One region of the Fictibacillus sp. NRS-1165 genome, then DNA from elsewhere that is predicted to be linked to it. Evidence: riboswitches for the same ligand, from Rfam matches in the RefSeq annotation. Region 1 holds a riboswitch; the other holds the start of a gene.

The links. A riboswitch is a leader RNA that binds a small molecule or an ion and turns the genes downstream of it on or off. The one in region 1 is predicted to bind S-adenosylmethionine.
Region 2: it holds a riboswitch for S-adenosylmethionine, as region 1 does, so the genes downstream of both, ABHN01_RS14135 (methionine ABC transporter ATP-binding protein) here and ABHN01_RS21040 (methionine biosynthesis PLP-dependent protein) in region 1, are expected to answer to the same signal.

What each region holds. Positions count from the first base shown of each region.
Region 1 covers NZ_JBDPNU010000053.1:28,697-37,412, forward strand. Annotated here, with positions in the region: gene speD (adenosylmethionine decarboxylase) at 38-430, opposite strand; gene ABHN01_RS20995 (hypothetical protein) at 520-813, opposite strand; gene ABHN01_RS21000 (hypothetical protein) at 1,015-1,221, shown strand; gene ABHN01_RS21005 (hypothetical protein) at 1,615-1,788, shown strand; partial or broken gene ABHN01_RS21010 (DNA mismatch repair protein MutT) at 1,892-1,975, opposite strand; partial or broken gene ABHN01_RS21015 (amino acid permease) at 2,009-3,444, opposite strand; gene ABHN01_RS21020 (YhcN/YlaJ family sporulation lipoprotein) at 3,612-4,115, opposite strand; gene ABHN01_RS21025 (hypothetical protein) at 4,283-4,459, shown strand; gene ABHN01_RS21030 (hypothetical protein) at 4,523-4,687, shown strand; gene metC (cystathionine beta-lyase) at 4,813-5,991, opposite strand; gene ABHN01_RS21040 (methionine biosynthesis PLP-dependent protein) at 5,984-7,102, opposite strand; SAM riboswitch class I at 7,175-7,290, opposite strand; gene ABHN01_RS21045 (CBO0543 family protein) at 7,722-8,195, shown strand; gene ABHN01_RS21050 (carboxymuconolactone decarboxylase family protein) at 8,172-8,618, opposite strand.
Region 2 covers NZ_JBDPNU010000028.1:30,417-39,132, forward strand. Annotated here, with positions in the region: gene ABHN01_RS14110 (toprim domain-containing protein) at 1-7, shown strand, start outside; gene ABHN01_RS14115 (thioredoxin family protein) at 181-510, shown strand; gene sigI (RNA polymerase sigma-I factor) at 917-1,663, shown strand; gene ABHN01_RS14125 (anti-sigma factor domain-containing protein) at 1,796-3,034, shown strand; gene ABHN01_RS14130 (hypothetical protein) at 3,137-3,439, shown strand; SAM riboswitch class I at 3,563-3,675, shown strand; gene ABHN01_RS14135 (methionine ABC transporter ATP-binding protein) at 3,763-4,788, shown strand; gene ABHN01_RS14140 (methionine ABC transporter permease) at 4,781-5,446, shown strand; gene ABHN01_RS14145 (MetQ/NlpA family ABC transporter substrate-binding protein) at 5,477-6,304, shown strand; gene ABHN01_RS14150 (RDD family protein) at 6,401-6,835, shown strand; gene ABHN01_RS14155 (metallophosphoesterase) at 6,864-7,709, opposite strand; gene ABHN01_RS14160 (carboxymuconolactone decarboxylase family protein) at 7,868-8,242, shown strand.

The DNA.
Region 1 (8,716 bases):
TTTCTTGTTGAAATCGGGTTTTGTGATGGAGTTGATTTTAGCTACCACCGTTTTTTCGAATAATACGGACCGACGGGTTCGCAATGTACTCTTCTCCTCTGGAAACATCGTGTACTACAGCATAATCTGCACCTAAAAAATTAAGGACATTTTGTACTTCAAGAAATGGATTCTTTGTTCCGCAAGTGTAAATATCAATAGCCGCATAGTTCTTTTCTGGCCACGTGTGTATGGACATATGGGAGGTAGATAGTACAAGCGTACCTGTCACCCCATACGGCTGAAAACTGTAAAAGTAGCGATTTAATACTGTCATTTCCAGTCGCTCCGCCGTTAGATTCAGTTGGTTTTCAAGCTCCTTTGCGTCATTCAGAATACTGGACTTACAGTTAAACGCATCAATAATGATATGGAACCCTTTTATTTCCAATTACATTTCCCCCTATACTATTAATTTATAAGCCCTCATCTTTTACTTGTATGATGATGACCCTCTCCCTTCTAGTTAATTATTACAGTTTATGCAGATTTACTAGATTTGGTTGGACGACCATTTATTTTTTTTAAAATCCGCAAATGAGCAGTTATGGCCCAACGCAAAAATACCGCCTTATCCTCGGTATTTAAGCTGTTAATCGTCCTTTTCCTCTTGATACAAGCAGTTGCAGGGTCAGTATCCTTTGTGTTTTCACTTGCATATTTGCGGTCAGAAACAAGCTTATTTTTAAAGCGAAATAAATAAGAGAAATCTTTTGGAAGTATCCGATGGTGGAAATTTCCAAAGGTATGAAAGGCATGAAAGAAAACTTGCACGATTGTCCGCCAAAATTAGCTGGCAGACTCTATTTTCTACAAATGAATCTTAATTGTTTAAATATCTTCTTTTTATGCTGCGAAAAAGCCATTTTAACTATCGCCGTGTTGTAAATAATTCCATTGGGTACATACACAATTCTTAGGCGATTGAAATACATTAAAATTGCTCACGAAAAAATTCTTTAAAAGGGGAATTTGATGTCTGAGAAAGCGAGTGACACTTTCAATATTGATATATTCACCGAAGAAGGTATGCGTTTTTCACTAGAGGAGATCCCAAAAATAAAAATGAAAAAAATGGCGTTGTTTCAGAGGAAAGCTGAGTATATTTTTAAAGATCAATCGGGAAAAAATATAACGGTGAATGTCCAATCCTTTAGGGTCGTAAAAAATTTTAAAAAGTAGTGTTGAATGAAGGCTGCCATTGCAGTGGTAGCCATTTCTACATAAACAACCCCATTTGCAAGTTGTTGCTCTGAGCATTAAGTTTCGTTTTTCCTTCAACGTACTTTTATTTGGCATATTTCCATATTATGGATGGTAATAAAATGATATCCTTACAGAGAGGGAGGGAATATGTATTGAAAAGATGGACCAGGACAATGATACCTCTATGTTTAAGTACGTTTTTTTTCAGTGGCTGCGGAAGGAATGGGATGTCCTCACAAGAATAGAGTAAAAGTAATACGGCCAGATGGGAATAGTGAGGATGAATTTTTAAAATATGATGGAAAAGAAGACCGCTATGGGAGATTAATTGAGAAAGAAAACAATAAATATAGACGGAGGTGTTAACCCATGATGGGGCTATCGCTCTTTATATTCTTCTTGCTGCTTTTTGCTTTCTTTATCGATTGGAGACGCAAAAAAAATAATAATCAGTTGAACCGGTCCACCCACCCTGGTGCGAAGCCTGGCGAGGATTCTAATCATTTGATGGGCGACAATCGATATGACGGGGGCGGCCCGTAATCCGCCTTTTTATTACCTCATCTGTAATTATACTAACTCAGAATCTTGACTGATTGATCTGCTCGTCTAATATTTTCCTTTATGTGATCCATATAATATCATCCACTTCTTCATATATCTCTCTTCTAAGAGTTCTTTCCAAAATATCGGTTGAGTCGCCCTCCTTCTCCACCTTGCCCCCAAACAAAAGGCGGCTCCAATTTCAGAGCCGCTTTCCTAATTAAAATGACTTCTCCATTGTCTTCATCGATACTCCTTCTGGCTGCGCTGTGTTCAAAGCCGAATGCTTTTTTGAATAAGCAAAGTAAATGATGAGGCCGACTGCCAGCCAAATGGCAAACGAATACCAGGTGATTGCCGCCAGCTGTGTCATTAAGAACACACAGAAAGCGACCGCCAAGATTGGTACAACCGGTACGCCCGGACAGCGGAACGGGCGGTTTAAATCCGGCTGTGTCCTGCGGAGGATTAGAACCGCAATCGAGATCAGGGTAAATGCGAAAAGCGTTCCTATATTGATCAGTTCAGCAAGACGGCCTAGTGGAATCAGCCCTCCTACCAAAGCCGAGACCAATCCTACGAGCCATGTCGATCCGTATGGCGTTTTATATTTAGGGTGAACATTAGAAAACATTTTTGGAAGCAAACCATCACGGGACATTGCAAAAAAGATTCGGCTTTGGCCAAAAGCCATGACGAGCAAAACCGTTGTCATACCCAAGATGGCTCCTAGGTCAATAAATCCGGCCACCAGTTTTGGCCAGCCATCTGCAGTGCAAGAGATACCGGATGATCAATACCCTCAAATTTTGCATAAGGTACGATTCCCGTCATGATACACGTAACGACAATGTATAGAAGGGTACAGATGGATAAAGAAGCAATAATCCCTCTAGGAAGATCTTTTGCAGGGTTTTTCACTTCTTCTGCGGCTGACGTTACTGCATCAAAACCAATATAGGCAAAAAACACGAGAGCCGCCGCCTTGAACACACCGCTGAAACCAAACGGAGTGAAAGGCTGCCATTGTTCAGGTTTAACGTAACCGGCACCAACGACGATAAATAGCAGAACAACCGCCACTTTTATGATGACCATAATGTTGTTAATACGTGTTGATTCTTTTACACCTCTTGAGAGGAGGAAAGTCACAAGAATAAGGATAATGAAGGCTGGAAGATTAAAGTAAGTCGTCGCTCCTGGAATCGAACCTGGAGCAGCAGTCAGCACTTTAGGCAAATGAATGCCAAATCCACCAAGCAAGGATTGAAAATATCCAGACCACCCGGCTGAAACCGCGGATGTAGTCAGTGCATATTCAAGAATGAGATCCCATCCGATAATCCAAGCGATAAATTCTCCCATCGTTGCATAGCTGTATGTATATACAGAGCCTGAAACGGGAACGGTTGATGCGAATTCCGCGTAGGCCAGTGCCGCAAACCCACAGGCAAGGGCTGCGATCACAAAGGAAAGAATTAATCCTGGTCCAGCCGTTAATGCTCCCTTACCAGTCAGAACGAAAATCCCTGTACCTATGATGGCGCCAATCCCAAGCATCGTTAGATCCCAAGCACCCAAGGCCTTTTTTAACGTTTGTCCTTTCTGGCTCGTTTGAATAAGCTGATCAATACTTTTTGTACGAAATAGGCTCATACATTATGTCATCCTTCCTGATGTTATCTTTAAGACATGCGAAAATTTTATCATACTTTGTTGAATTTTCGCAATACTCGAAAAATATTATATTAAAATAAAAAAGAGCCACTTTTTGTGGCTCAACAAGTATTATTGTTTTGCAAACAGAAGAGCATTTGCCCCTTTTACCTTTGTGTTGGGAATAATCTCCGAACCATCTCGCTGAATTCTTTAACGAAACCTGTCACAGGTTTTCCGGCTTGAATATCATTCACGTATTTTTGAACACGATCAAAAAAATCAGGGTTGGTAGATACAAATACGTCGTTAATATCAGGATCTGTACTTTTTACTCTGTCTGCTATTTTTTTCTCGGTTTGCTTTGTCAGCTTGCCGTTATCTCCATCCTCTAAAACAGCTGCCACATAGGCATTATCATCCGTAACGATGACGTTCGCCTGACGCACTTCTTTAAGCTGGACTACTTGATCGGCTGCTTCATCAGCCACATCCAGCCGATTATCTTGGTTCTCATTGTTACCTGTATTTTCGTCAGTACTGATGTTCCTCATATTTTTGTTTGCATTATCCATTCCCTGCTTGTTATCTCGGCCATTCGTACAGGCTGTTAAAACAGCGATCATGAAAACGATAACCATAAATTGAATCAGATTGAGTTTCTTATTCATACAGAGTTCTCTCCTTTCTTTATATCGTTAGCTTTTGGAAAATATTCTGTATTATGCATGAAAAGAGGAAAAGATCCGTTTTGGTAATAATCAACTTAATTGATTCAATGGTTTTTAGACAAAATAATATGGTTCAGAAATGGACAAAAATTTAAAGAGGTGAGGTAATGAAAGCCAATTTGAATACCATTTTACCAATTATCGCTTCAGTAGGAGTTGGCATTGCGGCGTATCAAATGATGAGTGGTAATGGCGGGAAAATGAAAAACATGATGCCGCTTGCTTCAGATATGATGGGAATGGGCATGCAGGGACAGAGTCAACAACAGTCCAATAATCAATAATGCATTTTTAGTCATACCTGATATTTATAGCAGGTATGCGATTCTGTCAGGAGGGGACAAATGATGAATCCTAAACATGATACTCATGGCCGGAAAAGAATTCTTGCCTCCAATCTGCAAGAGGGCCAAGACAAAATAATCAGTGAAAATTCAGGTCCGTCTGCTTCATCTGCTGATTTTGTGGAAGATGAGACCAGTCAGATGCTCACAAGTAAAAATAACAGATAGATCAATCAAAAAGCAGGCATTTATATGCCTGCTCCAATTTCTGTATATCAGGTCAACAATTAATTTTAATTAACACTGTTTCTGTCCCTCCCCTGCCACTTACCGTACAGCCAGGATCGGTACTTTTATTTTGCAAGCACCTGAATTGTGCTCTGTGCCAATGCGAACTCAAAATCAGCGATAAGGTCTTCAGGGTCTTCAAGTCCTGCTGAAAAACGGAAAAGTGTATTGGTAATTCCTCTTTTCTTTCGTTCCTGCTCCGGCATGGCCGCATGTGACATTTTTGCCGGGTAAGACAAAATGGACTCCACTGCTCCAAGGCTCACCGCTAATACGGGTATCTGCAGATGTGACGTAAAAGATCTTACCAGCTGTTCGCTTTCCAGCTCAAAGGAAAAGACTGCTCCAGGACCCTCAGCCTGCCGGCGCTGCAATGAATAGCCGGAGTGCTCTTTCAGTCCTGGATAATGCACCTTTTTTACAAGAGGGTGATGATTTAAATACTCTGCAAGTTTGCCAGCTGCCTCTGAAGAATGGCGAAGACGGACATACAACGTTTTCAACCCACGCATGAGGAGCCATGCATCCTGGACTCCCAGTACTGCTCCAAAAGAATTCTGCAGAAAATAAAGGCGTTCTGCGAGCTCTTCATCCTTAACAACCGCTAGCCCCGCAACCACATCACTGTGGCCGGCAAGAAACTTTGTCGCGCTGTGAAGAACGATATCCGCTCCCAGCGATAAAGGCTGCTGAAGAGCAGGGGTTAAGAACGTATTATCTACAAAGGTGAGAGCTCCCTGTTGTCTGGCAAGCTCACTCACCGCTTGTATATCCGTTACTTTTAACAGCGGATTGGACGGTGTCTCGATATAGAATGCTTTCGTATTCGGCTGAACGGCTTGCTCTACTTCTTTCAAATCGGTCATATCAACAAACGTATGGGTAATTCCGAGCCGTGTGAGCACTTCCGTAACCATTCGGTAAGTTCCCCCGTAAACATCTTCCGAAATGACAACATGGTCACCTTGTGACAGGAGGAGAAAAGCGGTTGAGATTGCGGCCATGCCCGAAGAGAACGCGAAACCCCGACAGCCTCCCTCCAACTGGGCGATCTGCTCTTCCAATGCTTCTCTTGTCGGATTGGCTGATCGGCTATAGTCATATTTTCCGAACTGGTCAAGATCCTCTTGGTGGAACGTCGAGGAAAGATGCATAGGTACACTGACCGCGCCGGTAACAGGATCCGTCTTATGCTTATGATGCAGCAATTTCGTTTGAAAGTTATAACAGGAATAGTCACTCATGGGTGATTGCCTCCTTTTGAACGATTTGAAGTGCTTGCGTCAAGTCTTCTATCAGGTCCTTTTCATCTTCAATTCCAACTGACAGCCGCAAGAGACGGTTGCACACCCCTCTCTGGATGCGTATATGATCCGGAATGTCGGCATGTGTCTGAGTAGCTGGGTAAGTAACAAAGCTTTCTACACCGCCTAGGCTTTCCGCAAACGTGATCAGTGAAACCGCCTTTAGGAAATCAGGTACCCATTCTTCTCGTTGAAGCCGAAAAGAGATCATTCCACCTCTTCCGGGATACAGCACATCCGCGACAGCTTCATGTCCTCGGAGAAAATTGACGAGCTCCCTGGCGTTTTCCTCATGCTTTTTCATTCTTAAAGCGAGGGTTTTCATTCCTCTCATCAACAGCCAGGCGTCAAACGGACTTAATACTGCACCTGTGGCATTATGTTGGTAGGACAATTCTTCACATAGTTCCTCTCCTTTCGCAGCAACGAGCCCTGCGAGTACATCGTTGTGTCCCCCAAGATATTTGGTCGCACTATGAATGACGATATCTGCTCCAAGTTCGATCGGTTTTTGAAGCAAAGGCGTGTAGAACGTATTGTCAACAATAACGAGGAGGCCGTGTACCTTTCCAACAGCAGCTATCGCTTGGATATCGCAGGTTTCCATTAAAGGATTTGTAGGGGTCTCAAGAAAAATGGCTTTTGTTTTCTTTGTTATTGCCTGCTCAATTTCAAGGGGATTTGCGGTGTCAACGTATTTACAGGACAACCCCCATTTTTTATAGCCTTCCTCCAGTAACCGATAAGTCCCCCCATATAAATCGCTGGATACGATCCATTCATCCCCTGACTGAAAAAGGGAAAGAATGGTGGCAATCGCGGCCATTCCCGAACTGCAAGCGAAGCCTTGGTCCGCTCCTTCCAGATCTGCTATTGCCTGCTCCAGCAGCTGCCGTGTTGGATTGCCGGTCCGTATGTAATCATACCCGCTTGATTCTCCTATTCCAGTATGCCGATAAGCTGTGGAAAAATAGACGGGGGGATTGACTGATCCTGTGCGGTCTTCACTTCGGTTTCCGATCTGTGCAAGCTTTGTCTCCGTTTTATACATGGGAATCCTCCTAAAAATAAAATAAAAAAGCCTTCTAAGAAGAAGACTTTTGAGAAATATCAATTGTCGTTCTTCTTATCTTTCAAGTTCATTCACGAACTTGATGGACTTAGCACCTTTTCAGCCATCCGCGGCTGAAGGTTGCTGAGGTATCATCGGGCCATTCCCTCTACCTCTCTTGATAAGAAAACAAATCACGTATCAAATTGTACTTATTACTCTACATTAGTTTTCAGAATGTTTCAATAGGAATCGTAAAAAACTTTACGTGCGATTATTTCATTTTTACTTCATGAGTTAAGTCCCTTTTACAAAGCATTAAGAACCGTCTCTTAAACCTAAGGAAATAGTCGGTATAATACAGGAAATGAAGCAGAGAACATTAACCTGTTTTTTTAAAAATTAAAATGTTTTTATCAGTTTCGTAAAATATTAACAATGGTAATATTTATATAATACTGATATTAAGGGAGTCCAATACGTTGCATCAATTGTTTATTAACTCAAAGGAACAATTATTTATATTGCTTCCGTTCACTAGGATAAACGTTTTTCCGTTCGGAATGAAAGGCAGATGAATGAACCATGCTATCACCAACGTCATATTTTGGGTGATAGCATGTTTACATTTGTTCTGTTATATATGGCTCTGCCTTGGCTTGCAGCTCTATTTCTTGTCTATAAAGACTACAGACTTCTTTTAGTGATTTCCCCCATTACCTCAGTCATCGCTTTCATCATTAATGGCTGGGGAACTCACTTTCATTTTTGGAGAGTCGCGCCTTATTCTATGGATCAATACATTTCTGCCATGCCGTATAATCTGGGCATTTATCCGGTGATTTGCTCATACATGATTTATTTCATCTCTGTTTCCAAAATCGATGATCTTCTTCTCATTTTTGTATTCACCTTAGGCACGACTGGTTTAGAATATCTTTCGTTGTATAGAAACCATATTGTTTATGATCATGGCTGGACAATTTATTGGACATTTATTTCCTATTTGATTCCTTATTTTCTGGTATACGGCTATTACCGGCTGCTTACTAGAAAGGATGATATAAACTCATTCCGAAAGCTCCGGCATTAAACGAGTGGATACACCAATTCGATTCCAAGCATTAATCGCAACGATCTGCATGATGATTTCCGCGATTTCCTTTTCACTAAAATGTTTTGCCACTTCCTCGTAGATATCATCTGGAACATGTGTATCGGCTACAAGTGTGACCGATTCAGTCAGCGCAAGAACCGCTCGTTCTACAGCTAAAAAAAATGGTGTTTCCCGCCAGCCATTAAGGGAGTAGATCCGCTGTTCGGTCTCCCCCATTATACGTGCATCCTTCATGCGCATATCAATACAATAGGCGCACCCATTGATCTGGGAGGCACGAATTTTTATGAGCTCTTTCAGTTTAGGGTCCAAACTTGCAGACATCACATATTGTTCAAGTTTTAACATTGCTTCATAACCCTCTGGATTGACCATCCCTAATAAAAATCTTCTTTCCATGCTTAACTCCTCCTCATTTTTTCGTTGCACTGCTATGACAGATCTTTACATTCATTTGTGACAAATTCAATAAAATTGTTTCTGTTTGAATGCTTGCA
Region 2 (8,716 bases), on a different contig from region 1:
AGGATAAGGATCTATATGACGGCGAGAAATCCTCTTTCTTAGATGCAAGGCATGTCTTATCCATTGAAAGGTATAGAGGATTTCTTGACTTTGTTCAGTTGACAAGATCCACTGAATCCGGGATATTCAAATACACAGGGGACCAACAGAGCTTAATAACATTTGCAACTGGAGAGGGATATGAAGGATTTAACAAACATAGAGATTCGTGATTTTATTGAGGGTTCAACAGAGGAGCCGGCTGCTCTATACATACAGACACCGCTGTGCGGCACATGTAAAATGGGAAGGCGGATGCTGGATATTACATTGGAAGCGATAAGCCAGTCACAAGATGCTGAACCTAAAATCGGAGCCTGCAACTTAAATGCAATGCCAGAGCTTGCTGAAAAGTACAGCATCACAAGTGTTCCTTGCCTCCTTTTTTTAAATCGGGGGATCGCTGTCAAGAAGATTTATGCCATGCAATCAGTTGATTTTTTGTATAAAAACTTAAAAAAGTACCTTTAAAAGACACGATTTGTGTCTTTTTTTATTTTTAAGGGGGTTTTTTAAGATGTAATAGATGGATTATGTGGTAAAATCAAGTGGAAATGTGTAATAAATTTTACATACTGACTCAGGTGCAGCAGAATAAAACGACATCTCCAAACAGCAGTGATAGCAAGCAAGTCACCGCTTCCAAACGATTTATAGGTAAAGACTGTAAAACTTTTCCTTTTCAGGCGCATGACAAAAACATTACAATTGTTATGAGTCCTGTAACATTGTTATACAACTGTATCCTACAAACCTGCGAATCAATGGTATAAATGTATAGGAGAGCTTGAAACATGTTTGCTCCTGTCGACTTTTGGCAATATATCATTCATTTTGTCCAAAAGTACAAAACAACCTGGATTTAAGAGGTGAAACTATGTCTACTGCATTTGTACCAGCTATTCGCAACAATACACCAATAATTAACATTGAAGATAAAGTATTAAAAATTCAAAGAGGGAATGATTCCTTAAGAAACGAGCTGATCGAAGCTTATCAGCCGTTCATTAAGAAAGTGACTTCAAAGGTATGCAGTCAATATATAGATCGTACGATGGACGAATTTAGTGTAGGTCTCTACGCGTTTAATGAAGCCATTGATCAATATCAAGAAGGTCAGGGAAGCCGTTTTCTTTCTTTTGCCGACATGGTCATACGCCGAAGAGTGATTGACTATATAAGAAAAGAAGTCAGGCAGAACCGACTCATCTACTTGCAGCCGGATGAAGAGGATGAAGAAGGCCGTCTCGAAGACAGCTATGCAGAACAGAAAGCTGCCATGGAGCATTACGAAGAAAAAATCCAGGCAGAAAACCGCGTTTATGAAATCGAAGAATACCAAAAACTGCTGAAGGAATTCAGCTTGAACTTTAAAGTGTTGAGCAAACACTGCCCGAAGCACGTTGATGCAAGGGAAAATGCAAAAGAAATCGCTCGTTTGTTAGTAGAAAACCAAGAAATGGCTGAATTTTTATTGGAGAAAAAACAACTTCCTATAAAAGATTTATTAAGTATGGTTTCCTGCAGTCGTAAAACAATAGAGAGAAATCGAAAATATATAATAGCGGTATCGCTAATATATCTAGGGGACTTTAAAGCGTTAAAGTCTTATATTCAGCCTTAAATAAGGGGAAGTTAAACGGTTGTAATTATTCGTGGGGAACGTACGTCTTAATTCGTAAAGCAAAAAAGCAATAAATCCCATGATGGTTATGATACGAAGCAGATCCTTCGCCTAGCAGGAGGGATATGTGGGATGAAAAATGGTGTTTTAATGGAAGTAAAGAAAGGAAAAGCCGTTTTATTAACGAAAGATGGCTGTTTCATTACCGTAAGAGTACCACGCGGAGAACATCCGGTGGTAGGTATGGAATACAGTATTTCAAGGTTTACAAAAAGCAGGGTACGACGATTGCTCTTTCCTTCTCTTTCACTTACTATAGGAGCATTGCTTATATATGTTTTATTTTCAGGAGTCTATCCACTGGGCCGCAACGACAATACTGTTGCGGCTTATGTGAGTTTTGATGTAAATCCGAGTCTTGAAACGGGAGTTAACCATGATTTGCAAGTCATAAAAGTTAAAGCCTACAATGCGGAAGGCAAAAAAATTCTCCAATCATTAAATCACAAAAAAAACGTAAGCCTCTCCCAGTTCGCCTCATCTTTGCTGAATGCCTATGAAAGCAAGGGATATTTAACAGAAAACCCGGATGTAATGATTGGTACCACGATTGTGGACGCCGAAAATGATAAACTTTCATCTTCATTGGATGAAGCGGTTTCATCCATAAAACGAAATGCCGCGGTCTTTAATACGAAAGCGGCTATCATGGTAAAAAGTATTAACACGGAAAAACGGAAAGTCGCCCAAAAGAACGGGGTATCTTCCGGTAAATATATGATGTACCTGGATGCGAAAAGAAAAGATAAGAATATATCTCTTCATCAAGTGAAGAACATGTCATATACCGAACTAAAGGAAAAGATCGAACCTGATCGCAAGCTTCCGAAAAAAGAAATAAACCATAAAAAGAAAATCTCAGAAAAAATGATAAGACACCCAAGAACTATTGAAACGATAACCATTAAGACAAGCTCTTTGCAGGGCACCTCATCTAAGGAGATTGTATCCAGACCGGAAGACCGACAGGCAGAAAATAACCGAGTTACTGGATCGGAAAATCAGAAGGTCCGAAAAATGGAACAGGGGAAAGGTTCAAAAGCGGTTAAGCGTCATTCCTCAAAGACTATACAGAAACCAAAACCTAATCATAAACAGCCAGCAGATTACACGCGGCACGGAAAAAATACCAAGATGAAAACTGTTCCAAAACACCCTGATGCTTCTGAAAAGATAAAACATGAGAACCACGATAAGAAATGGGGCAATAATGAAGAAACACCAAAGGCAACCCCGTACAGGCACCATGAAAAAAAGGCCTGGAAAAAAGCAAAACCAAAAAAATTAAAAGTACATGAAAAAGCAAGCTAATAATCGACAGGGCGTATGTAATCTGTCGAAGGAAAATTCAAGGAAGACATCCTCCTCCTCCAGAACATTTACCTATAGATGTTTTTTAAGAGGGGGATGTTTATGGATTGGATTCAATGGCAGGAAAGGGTTCAAAATACAGCCTTTCTTCAGCCGCTCATTGGAATGGGAATTCCTCATGTAAAGGCTGAAGCAGAATGTATATATTTTTCCTTTACAAGTAAAAGCAGCGGTTCTAAAAAAACATTGATGATATCGGGCAGCCGGGGTGAACTTCAAGAGATGCTTGACGGCCATTATCGGCTTAGCGATTTAATCAAGCAAAAGAAAGTGACCTTTTCGGGTACGTACAGAGAACAGCTGAAACTGGAATCTCTCCTCTTTTTATGCAAAAAGAATTCCTAAGTCAAAAGAAACGGGTCTTTCTATCTAAAATTTATGAACAATGGATTGACACTCCCCAATGGGTAATGTTAAAATTCGAAACGTGTAAAGAAAAGCGAACTAAATAGCGATTAACAAAATTCGTTCTTATCGCGAGTGGTGGAGGGACTGGCCCTGTGAAACCCGGCAACCGTTAAGCATTACCTGCTTAAAAAGGTGCCAAATCCTGCAAAGCAGCCTGCTTTGGGAGATGAGTGACGGTGCATATATAAATGATTATGCCCTTCTGCTCATGACCTGCAGAAGGGCATTCTTTATTTTAAGAAAGTGAGGGATACAGTCTCTTGATAACATTAGACGCAGTTAAAAAGATTTTCCAGACGAAAGACGGAGCGGTAAACGCGGTTGACCATGTTGACCTTTCCATAGAACAAGGAGAAATTTTCGGGATTATTGGATACAGCGGGGCAGGGAAAAGTACGTTGATCCGTATGCTCAACATGCTGGAAAGACCGACGAGCGGAGATGTTACTGTAGCCGGAAAAAATCTTTCCCAGCTCAGTAACAGGGAGCTGCGGAAAGCTCGTCAGGAAATCAGCATGATCTTTCAGCACTTCAATTTACTTTGGTCCAGAACGGTAAAGGAAAATATTGCTTTTCCACTGGAGATTGCAGGTGTACCAAAAGAGGAGCGCCAAAAACGAGTCGATGAACTGATTAAGCTTGTCGGACTCGAAGGGCGTGGTGAATCGTATCCGTCCCAATTGAGTGGAGGACAAAAGCAAAGAGTGGGGATCGCTCGTGCTTTGGCGAACAATCCTAAAGTTCTTCTGTGTGATGAGGCGACTTCGGCTTTGGACCCGAAAACAACGGACAGCATCCTTAACCTATTGGTTGAGATTAATCAAAAACTGGATTTGACCATCGTTCTTATTACACATGAGATGCATGTGATCCGAAAAATCTGTCATCGTGTAGCGGTTATGGAAGATGGCAGGATTGTGGAACAGGGTCCGGTTCTCGATGTTTTCAGACATCCGAAAGAGTTCATTACGAAAGATTTTGTCAAGCAAATAACGGAGCCGGAAGAAACAACGGATATGATCAAACAGCTGGCCTCTGAAAAGCCGCAAAGCAAGATTGTTCAGCTTACTTTTGTTGGCGGAAGTGCGGAGCAGCCTGTTATCACTGAGGTGATCCGAAAATTTGATGTTCATGTGAATATCCTTCAGGGCAAGGTATCCCAAACGCAGAACGGACCGTATGGAACCTTGTTCATTCAACTGGAAGGTGCCGATCAAGAGGTCGATGAAGCGGTAACCTATATGAATGGGCAGAAAGTAGAAGTGGAGGTGATCTCATATGAATAATCTTTTTCCGAACGTGGATTGGGCGCAAATGTGGGCCTCTACCGGAGAAACGCTATACATGACAGCAATCGCTGTCCTCGCCACTTTTATTATCGGTCTTTTCTTAGGGTTGGCATTATTTTTAACGGGTAAAGGGAACCTATGGGAGAACAAGTTTTTTAACTTTGTCATTGCAGCAATCGTAAACATCTTTCGATCCATACCGTTTATCATTCTCATCATTTTATTGATTCCGCTAACCCTTTTCTTAGTAGGATCTATGCTTGGAGCGAATGCGGCACTTCCTGCTTTGATCATCGGCGCTGCACCGTTTTACGCCAGGATGGTCGAGATTGCACTTCGGGAGGTTGATAAGGGAGTCATCGAAGCGGCAAAATCGATGGGTTCCAGCAACAGTCAAATCATTTTTAAAGTTTTGATTCCTGAAAGTCTCCCCGCACTGATTTCCGGTATTACGGTCACGTCCATCGCGCTTGTCGGCTATACAGCAATGGCGGGAGTAGTTGGAGCGGGAGGGCTCGGAAATCTGGCATTCCTTGAAGGATTCCAGCGTACGCAAAATGATGTAACGTTTGTCGCTACTGTGATCATCCTAATCATTGTATTTATCATCCAGTTGATTGGGGATAATGTAACTCGTACCATTGATAAACGTTAAGGTCTATATTACACAACCAGGAGGAGCAACATGAAAAAAATTATCGCAATCGTCCTTATGCTTGCACTGACAGCAGCACTTGCTGCCTGTGGGGCAAACGGAGGAAAAGAGAAGAAACTTGCTGACGATAAAATCGTTGTGGGAGCATCCAATGTCCCTCATGCTGAAATTCTTGAAGCGGCCAAGCCTTTAATGAAGAAAAAAGGAATTGATCTTGAAATCAAAACGTTCCAGGATTATGTACTGCCTAACAAAGCGCTTGCGAACAATGAGATTGATGCTAACTACTTCCAGCACGTTCCATATTTGAAATCTCAAATGAAGGAAAACAAAAATTATAAGTTTGAAAATGCCGGTGGTATCCATCTCGAACCAATCGGCGTTTATTCTAAAAAGTACAAATCATTAAAAGAGCTTCCAGATGGCGCAACCATCATCATGAGTAACTCTGTTGCAGATCATGGACGTATGTTAACCCTTCTTGAACACGAAGGCCTGATCAAACTGAAAGCAAGTAAAGGCTACAATTCCAAAATCAAGGATATTGCAAAAAATCCTAAGCATTTAAAATTTAAAGCAGACATAGAGGCGGGCCTTCTTCCAAAAGCGTATCAAAAGGGAGAGGGAGACGCTGTCCTGATCAATACGAACTATGCGATCGACGCTGGGTTGAACCCTCAAAAGGATTCAATTGCCATTGAAAGCGCCGATTCACCATTTGTAAATATTATTGCTGTACGTAAAGGTGACAAAAACGCTAAAACAGTAAAAACGCTCGTTGAAGTGCTCCATTCTAAAGAGATCAAAGACTTTATCAATCAGAAATATAAAGGTGCCGTTGTACCGGTAAACAAATAAATTATTTCAATGAGGACAGCCTTTGGGCTGTTCTTTTTTTTGTCCATTAGTAATATTTGTAAGATGATTTATAAATTCGTTGTGGGGGGATGGATGATGGAAGTGCAGCAGCCGGCTGGTTTTTGGATCAGGCTAGGAGCCTGTATACTGGATGGACTTATTATCGGTATTATTTTAGCGTTCATCGGATTTTTATTTACTGGAGACTTTATATCAGAAGATCCGGGTGGCGATTGGTTTACGAATGTTGTGAGTTTTCTTTATGCGCTTTTGCTGCCAATCTTCTGGAGTGGTTATGTGATTGGCAAAAGAATCTGTGGCATTCGGATTGTAAAGGCAGATGGCAGCAAGCTTGGGTTTGGGGCGATGGTCATGAGGGTGTTGATCGGGGGCCTTATTTACGGGCTCACGCTAGGCATTGCATTGATTGTCAGTGCCTTTATGGTCGGTATACGAAAAGACAAAAGGGGCATTCATGATTTGATCGCAGGGACGTATGTTACCCACCTTCCCCCTCAAAAGGAAGGGTAAAGATAAAAATAAGACGGCTGCTGCCGTCTTATTTTAATGTGATCGATGTGATTTCGGGACGGCAGAAGAAACGGAAGGGGAGGTGAGTCGTCCCCATTCCTCTGTTTGTGTAGAGAAATTTGTTTTCTGCTTGATAAAGCCCGCTATGATATTTTCTGCCCATTTTAGAAGTGACGATGGGACCGAACAGGGGCAAGCGGATTTGGCCGCCATGGCTATGGCCAGATAGCTGCAGATCAACAGGGAACTTGGTGCTCACCTTAAAATAGTCGGGTTCATGAGCCAGCAGAAAGGTACAGCGTCCCTCAGGGATACCGGCTAGCGCTCTTTCGATATCCGCTTCTCCCCTTAAGTAATCATCCAGTCCGGCGATGTACAGTTCATCTTCTCCCTTTTTAATTCTCCTATTTTCATTGATAAGGAGTTCAAACCCGCTTTTGCCCAATAGCTCTGAAATCGTATGGATGTTTTCAAGATAATCATGATTGCCAAGCACGGCCAATTTTCCATAGGGAGCATTGATTTTTTTTAAGTAAGGCAAACTCTTGACAGCAGATTTCAACGATCGGTGGGAGTTGACTAAATCGCCTGTGAAGACGACCAGATCGGGGTTGAGTTTCTGAATTTCAACGGCCATTTTTGCAATATGTTTCGCTTTAAAATGAAAACCTAAGTGAAAATCACTGATATGAACGATATGGAATTTTTTAAAGCTATCAGGCAGCCTCTGGATTCTTATCTCTATTTTGTTCAGATCAAACCAATAGGGCTCAACAAAAGCGGAATAAAAAGCCGCTGCACCGGCTGCAGCTGCTAGACTGCCTATTCCGATTGAACCAGCGATCAATGATTTTTTTATTTTTTCCTCTTCCATCTTATACTCCTTTATTCAGCCTCTTTTAGCCCATTATATTCCCATCATCTGAATTCTTTAAGCAAAACGTTCCGCTGTTCCATGAAAGAAAGGATAAGAAGAGAAGCAATAACTCATACTAAATTTTGTCTATCTTAGGACAGGAGGATGAAAAGGATATGGAACATCATGAAATGTCTGGATATAACTCAACACAGCACCATTTAATCCGTTACAAAGAAGGTTTAGCGAAGTACACAGATCATATGCCAGAGGTGGCTCATTCTTTTAATGAATTTACTCGACATTGTTTCAAGGAAGGTGAAATCTCTGAAAAAAACAAGCAGCTGATTGCTTTAGGGATCAGTATTCATGCCCAGGATGAATATTGCATCATCTATCACACCAAAGGCTGTTTGGACCAGGGCGCCAGTGAAAATGAAATTCTTGAGGCCGTTGGTGTTGCGGCAGCCTTTGGAGGCGGTGCGGCAATGAGCCAGGGTGTAACACTCGTTCAGGAATGCATACAAGAACTTAAAAATCCTATGCAATAAAGCCGAAAGAGTTCCTATATTGGAGCTCTTTTTTTGTATTTCCTTACATCAGGGAGCTTTTGAGAGGATATATAAGGATGTATGAGTCAGTATGCATCAATATAAGGAAACCCCTTCATCTTTGTAAATATGGCGTTGAATGGAATTTGAAGCACGCCACGGGTGTTTGTTACGCTATACTTGTTGATTTAGTGTTAATAACACGAAAGGATGATTCATTATTCACTCGATAAAAGTAAATCATACTTCTGAAATGGAAAAAGCACTGCAAAAGAATCATGGAATTGGTTATGCTGAATATGAACGTAATCTAGAGAAACGGATCACCATAGAACAATCCAGGGAAAAAGAATATCAAAAAAGTTTAGAAGTCTCTAATGAAATGGAACGAAAAATTCTATAGTATAGGTAGGGGGGATCAGCATTCAATGATGGATGCTGATTTTCTGTTTAAAGAAGTACTGGATGAAAAAT